2 regions of the Janthinobacterium sp. C22 genome follow, and region 1 is predicted to be linked to the other one. Evidence: predicted binding sites of a transcription regulator. Region 1 holds the regulator's gene; the other holds the start of a gene.
The links. Region 1 encodes LexA, which represses DNA repair genes until DNA is damaged. Its sites were predicted from a motif close to ACTGTATNNNNATACAGT; they were not measured.
Positions count from the first base shown of each region.

Region 2: the regulator LexA is predicted to act here: its motif matches at 1,361-1,378, upstream of ACRHIG_RS07165 (DNA topoisomerase IV subunit B).

Region 1 covers NZ_CP193659.1:2,375,977-2,379,279, forward strand. Annotated here, with positions in the region: gene ACRHIG_RS10975 (cystathionine gamma-synthase family protein) at 1-1,073, shown strand, start outside; gene lexA (transcriptional repressor LexA) at 1,138-1,773, opposite strand; gene rpsF (30S ribosomal protein S6) at 2,049-2,435, shown strand; gene priB (primosomal replication protein N) at 2,456-2,755, shown strand; gene rpsR (30S ribosomal protein S18) at 2,781-3,071, shown strand; gene rplI (50S ribosomal protein L9) at 3,099-3,303, shown strand, end outside.
Region 2 covers NZ_CP193659.1:1,557,141-1,560,443, reverse strand. Annotated here, with positions in the region: gene kdpA (potassium-transporting ATPase subunit KdpA) at 1-905, opposite strand, end outside; gene kdpF (K(+)-transporting ATPase subunit F) at 905-994, opposite strand; gene ACRHIG_RS07165 (DNA topoisomerase IV subunit B) at 1,457-3,303, shown strand, end outside.

The DNA.
Region 1 (3,303 bases):
GCTATGGCCGCCAGGGCAACCCGACCGTGTCCGCGCTGGAAGACAAGGTCAACCAGATGGAAGATGGCGTGGCCACCCTGTGCTTCGCCACCGGCATGGGCGCCATCGGCGCCGTGGTGCAGTCGCTGCTGCGCGCGGGCGACCATGTGGTGTCGTCGGCCTTTTTGTTTGGCAACACCAACAGCCTGTGGCAAACGGTGACGGGGCAGGGCATCGATGTATCGTTCGTCGACGCCACCGAGGTGGCCAACGTGGCGGCCGCCATCACGCCGGCCACGCGCATCGTGTTCGTGGAAACCATCGCCAATCCGCGCACGCAGATCGCCGACCTGGCAAAGATCGGCGAGTTGTGCCGCGAGAAGGGCATCTTGTACATCGTCGACAACACCATGACGACGCCGTATCTGTTCCGCCCGAAAGCCGTGGGCGCGGGCCTGGTGGTCAATGCCTTGACGAAATCCATCGGCGGCCACGGCAATGCCCTGGGCGGCAGCTTGACGGACACGGGCGTGTTCGACTGGACGCAGTATCCGAACATCTTTGAGAACTACAAGAAGGCGGCGCCGGCGCAATGGGGTATCGCGCAAATCCGCGCCAAGGCCTTGCGCGACTTCGGCGCCTCGCTGGGGCCGGAAGCGGCGCACCATATCGCCGTCGGCGCGGAAACCATGGCCTTGCGCATGGACCGCACCTGCTCGAACGCCCTGGCCCTGGCCACCATGCTGGCCGCCGATCCGCGCGTGGCGGCCGTGCATTACCCGGGTCTGGCGTCGCACCCGCAGCATGCGCTGGCGAGCGACCTGTTCCGCAGCTATGGCTCCCTGTTCAGCTTTGAACTCAAGGATGGCATCGACTGCTTCGATTTCCTCAATCGTTTGAATTTGGCCATTCCCGCGAGCAACCTCGGCGACACGCGCACCCTGGTCATTCCCGTCGCCCACACGATCTTCTATGAGATGGGTGCCGAGCGGCGTGCCAGCATGGGTATCGCCGAATCGCTGATCCGCGTCTCCGTCGGCATCGAGGACGAGGTGGATCTGCTCGAGGATTTCCGCCAGGCACTCGATGTATAAGTCGCCGGATAAATGAAAAGGGCCGCAACAGTCATGCTGTTGCGGCCCTTTTTCGTGCAGTCGTTTAATGCCAGCTGCGCATGAGTCCGACGGCCAGCCCTTCCAGGGCGAATTCATCTTCCGGCGATACGGTGATGACCTTGAAGTCGGGATTTTCCGGGAACAGTTCGATCACGGAACCCGTCTTCTTGTAGCGCTTGACGGTGACTTCGTCGCCGATGCGGGCGACGACGATCTGGCCGTTCTTGGCGCTGTCGACCTTCTTGACGGCCAGTAAATCGCCATCCATGATGCCGGCGTCGCGCATGGACCAGCCGCGCACCTTCAGCAGGAAGTCGGGCTTGGCCGAAAACAGGGCCGGGTCCACGTTGTAGCTCGCTTCCAGGTTTTCCTGTGCCAGGATGGGCGAGCCTGCCGCCACGCGGCCGATCAGGGGCAGCGACATCAGCAGCGCTGCCGGCACTTTCGATGGCAGGGCTTCAGCGGCCGCGCCGATCAGGCGGATGCCGCGCGAGGTGCCGGGCGAAATCTCGATGGCGCCCTTGCGGGCCAGGGCCTGCAAATGCTCTTCGGCCGCGTTGGCCGATTTGAAACCCAGTTCATTGGCGATTTCGGCACGGGTGGGAGGAAAGCCCGTGTTTTCAATCGCGTCCTTGATCAGGTTCAGGATTTGTTCTTGTCGTGCTGTCAGCTTGATCATGAGCGGTGGGTGCATACTGAAATGCTGTCTATATGAACAGACTGTATTTTTGTACAGTATCGCCCACTATGCAAGGGGATTTGCGTGTTTTCGGCGAATTTCGCAAGAAATACTTGTCCATGGGCGGAAAGCGCGTTTGCGCGCGGTCTTTTCGGGCGCTGGCGCAAGCAATGATTGAAACGTTTGCAAAAGGCGGTTATAATCTTCGGCTGACCTTCCCACACCCGTCTTGACGCCGGGGTGGGCGATTATCAATCCGACCTGAAGGAGTTTGCATGCGTCATTATGAAATAGTCTTTATCGTCCATCCGGACCAAAGCGAGCAAGTGCCCGCGATGATCGAACGCTACAAAGCCAGCGTAACCACCCGCGGCGGTTCGGTTCACCGCGTGGAAGATTGGGGCCGCCGTCAAATGGCTTACTCGATCCAAAAGCTGCCTAAAGCACACTACATCTGCCTGAACATCGAATGCGACAACGAGACCCTGGTCGAGTTGGAAACAGCATTCAAATTCAATGATGCCGTGTTGCGTCACCTGACCGTTAAAATGAAGAAAGCTGAAACAGCTCCTTCGCCGATGATGAAATCGGTACAACGCGAAGACGCGGCCAAAAGCCACCGCACCGAAGCACCAGCAGCCGCTCCAGCCGCAGCCGCTTAATTTTTGACCAGGATCGTGCGCTGAACCAGCTACAAGTCACCGCCATCATTGCCGAGCGCGAAATATTGCGCTATACCCCGGCAGGGCTGCCGATTGTGAATGCAGTATTGCAACACAGTTCGCAGCAGATGGAAGCAGGGATTGCCCGTTTGACCGAGTTTGATGTTGCCGCGCTAGCCGCTGGCGAAATTTCAGGCCGGTTCAGCCAGGCAAGCTTGGGCGGGGTGTATCAGTTCACGGGTTTCCTGGCCAGGAAGAGCCGCAACAGCAAGAGTTTGGTGTTTCACATCATTGATTTTAGTGCAGTCATTCCCGACTAGCGCATTTTAGATACAGGAGCCTGACATGGCATTCGGTAAAAAGTTCGACAAAAATAAGCTCAAGCTTAAAGAAAAACGCAAACAGCAAAACCCTTTGTTCAAACGTAAGAAGTTCTGCCGCTTCACGGCAGCTCACGTTGAGCAAGTCGACTACAAAGACGTCGACACGCTGAAAGACTTCGTCCAGGAAAACGGCAAGATCATGCCAGCACGCCTGACCGGTACCAAAGCGCACTACCAGCGCCAAGTCGACACCGCAATCAAGCGCGCTCGCTTCCTCGCGCTGCTGCCATACACCGATCTGCACCACGCTTAATCGGTCAGATATTCCTGGAGAAGAACTATGCAAATCATTCTGTTAGAAAAAGTTGTAAACGTCGGTAACCTCGGCGAAGTCGTCAAAGTCAAAGACGGTTACGCACGTAACTTCCTGATCCCGCAACGCCTGGCACGTCGTGCTACGGCAACCGCTGTGGCTGAATTCGAAGTCAAGCGCGCCGAACTGGAAAAAGCTGCTGCCGCCAAACTGGCCGCATCGCAAGCCCAGG
Region 2 (3,303 bases), 820 kb from region 1:
GTGAAGCACAGGCCGGCGGGAATGATGAAGATGGCCAGCATCTGCAGGAAGTTCGACAGCGCGGTCGGGTTTTCGTACGGGTGCGAGGAATTGGCATTGAAGAAGCCGCCGCCATTCGTGCCCAGCAGCTTGATCGACTCCTGCGACGCGACGGGGCCCATGGCGATCGTCTGCGTCGTCGCCACTTGCGCTTCCATCACGGGTTGACCGGCGGCGTCCAGCACGGGCTGGCCGTCAGCCGTCACCTTCGGCGTTGCATATGCCACGTGGTCGAGCAGGGTCACTTCCTTGTAGGCGGAAAAGTTCTGGATCATGCCTTCGCCCATGAAGACGACGGACAGGGCCAGGGACAGCGGCAGCAGGATGTACAGGGTGGAGCGCACCAGGTCGACCCAGAAATTGCCGATCGACTTGCCCGAGCGCGAGGCGAAGCCGCGCACCAGCGCGAAGATCACGGCGATGCCGGTGGCCGCAGAAAAGAAATTCTGGCAAGCCATGCCCAGCATCTGGGTCAGGTAGCTCATGGTCTGTTCGCCGCCGTAGCCCTGCCAGTTGGTATTGGCGACGAAGCTGACGGTGGTATTGAACGAGGAATCGGGGCTGACGGCGCCCAGGCCCTGGGGATTCAAGGGCAGGAAACCCTGCAGGCGCTGCAGGCCATAGACGAAGACGGCGCCCACGGTATTGAAGACGATCAGGGCGATGGCATAGCTTTTCCAGCCCATGGCCTTGTCGGCGGGCAGGCCGGACCAGCGGTACAGCAGGTTTTCCAGCTTTTGCAGCCAGCCCAGGCCGCGCACGGGGCCATCGCCGGCCACCCTGGCCATGTACAGGCCCAGCGGATAGCCGGCGGCCAGCAGCACGGCCAGGAAGGCCGCCAATAACAGCATCGATTGCGTCGTCATCACAGTTCCTCCGCCTTCAGCAGCGCCACCAGCAAATACACGAGCAGGCCGGCCGAGACGACGGCGCCCAGTACATAAAACGCGTTCATTTGACGCTCCCTAATTTGTCGCAGGCGACGGCAAAGCCGGCCGCCACGACGAAAAACACGGCAATCAAGCCGAGATACACGAGATCCATTCCCACCCTCATTCAGGTTTGTTTTGATAGTGAGCAGATTAGCCAAAAGGGTCTAAAAAATTCGTAAAGACTGGGGAGGTGCTTGTAAACAAGATGTAAAAACGGCGGCTTTACCGCATAAAATCCTTCACAATGGGCGCAAAAGCCCCCGCGCAACGCACTGTTGTTGCCCTGGAGTAGCGCTATTGCTCGCCGGACAAGATAGAATGCGCGAGCGTCCGCACAAGGACGCCAAGCCTGCCGCACTGCCCTCCCCCAGTGACGCTGGACGGGATATACTGTATATTCATACAGTTATCGCCGCCGCTGTCATTGCGCCCGCAGTGCCCTGGCCTGGCGTTCCAACCACTGTCTTTACTTAGCTTGAACACGTATGGCCACTAAAAAACCAGCATCCGACTACAGCGAATCATCCATCCGTGTCCTGAAAGGACTGGAACCCGTCAAGCAGCGCCCGGGGATGTACACCCGCACTGAAAATCCGCTGCACATCATTCAGGAAGTGATCGACAATGCCTCCGACGAGGCGCTGGGCGGTCATTGCACGCATATCGCCGTGACGCAGAACACGGATGGCAGCATCACCGTCGAAGACAATGGCCGCGGCATTCCCGTCGGCCTGCACCCGGAAGAAGGCGTGCCGACGGTGGAAATCGTGTTTACACGGCTGCACGCGGGCGGCAAGTTCGACAAGGGTTCGGGCGGCGCCTACGCGTTCTCGGGCGGCTTGCACGGCGTCGGCGTGTCCGTCACCAATGCGCTGTCGACGCGCCTGGAAATCACCGTCTGGCGCAAGGAAAGCGACGGCAACGGCCTGCATCACATGGTGTTTGCCAACGGCGACGTGATCGAGCCCCTGAGTTCCCGCCCCGCCCCGCGCGACGGCAAAAAATCCGGCACGCGCGTCACGGCCTGGCCCGATGCAAAATACTTTGATTCGCCGAACATCTCGCAAACCGAGCTGCAACGCCTGCTGCGCTCGAAAGCCGTGCTGCTGCCGGGCGTCACCGTCACCCTGACCAACGCGAAGACGGGCGATACGCAGACCTGGCAGTACGCGGAAGGCTTGCGCGGCTACCTGACCGAAACGCTGGTGCAGGTATCGAATGGCGAAACCCTGATTCCCCTGTTCGAAGGCGCGCAATACGCAGGCCCGGACTCGGAAGGCTTTGCCGAAGGCGAAGGCGCGGCCTGGGTGGTGGCGTGGACGGAAGAAGGCGCCATCGTGCGCGAATCGTACGTCAACCTGATTCCCACCTCGAATGGCGGCACGCACGAATCGGGCTTGCGCGACGGCCTGTTCGGCGCCGTGAAAAACTTCGTCGAAATGCACTCCCTGCTGCCCAAAGGCGTGAAACTGCTGCCGGAAGACGTGTTCGCGCGCGCATCGTTCGTGCTGTCGGCCAAGGTGCTGGACCCGCAATTCCAGGGCCAGATCAAGGAACGCCTCAATTCGCGCGACGCCGTGCGCCTCGTCTCGACCTTCACCAAGCCGCCGCTGGAACTGTGGCTGAACCAGCACGTCGACTACGGCAAGAAGCTGGCCGAGCTCGTGATCAAGCAGGCGCAGTCGCGCCAGCGCTCGCTGCAGAAAGTGGAAAAGAAAAAATCCTCGGGCGTGGCCGTGTTGCCGGGCAAGCTGACCGATTGCGAATCGTCCGACATCGCGCGCAATGAACTGTTCCTCGTCGAGGGCGATTCGGCGGGCGGTTCGGCCAAGATGGGCCGCGACAAGGAATTCCAGGCGATCCTGCCCCTGCGCGGCAAGGTCCTGAACTCGTGGGAGACGGACCGCGACCGCCTGTTCGCCAATAACGAGATCCACGACATTGCGGTGGCCATCGGCGTCGATCCGCACAGCGTGGGCGACTCGCCCGACCTGTCGGGCCTGCGCTATGGCAAGATCTGCATCCTGTCGGACGCGGACGTGGACGGCTCGCACATCCAGGTACTGCTGCTGACCCTGTTCTTCAAGCATTTCCCCGTCCTGATCAACAAGGGACACATCTGCATCGCCCGTCCGCCTTTGTACCGCGTGGACGCGCCCGCGCGCGGCAAGAAGCCGATGCAGAAAATCTATGCGCTCGACGATGGCGAACTGCTGGCCATCGAGGACAAGCTGCGCAAGGAAGGCGTGAAACAGGGCGCCTGGTCGATCTCGCGCTTCAAGGGCCTGGGCGAGATGAACGCCGAGCAGCTGTGGGAAACGACGATGAACCC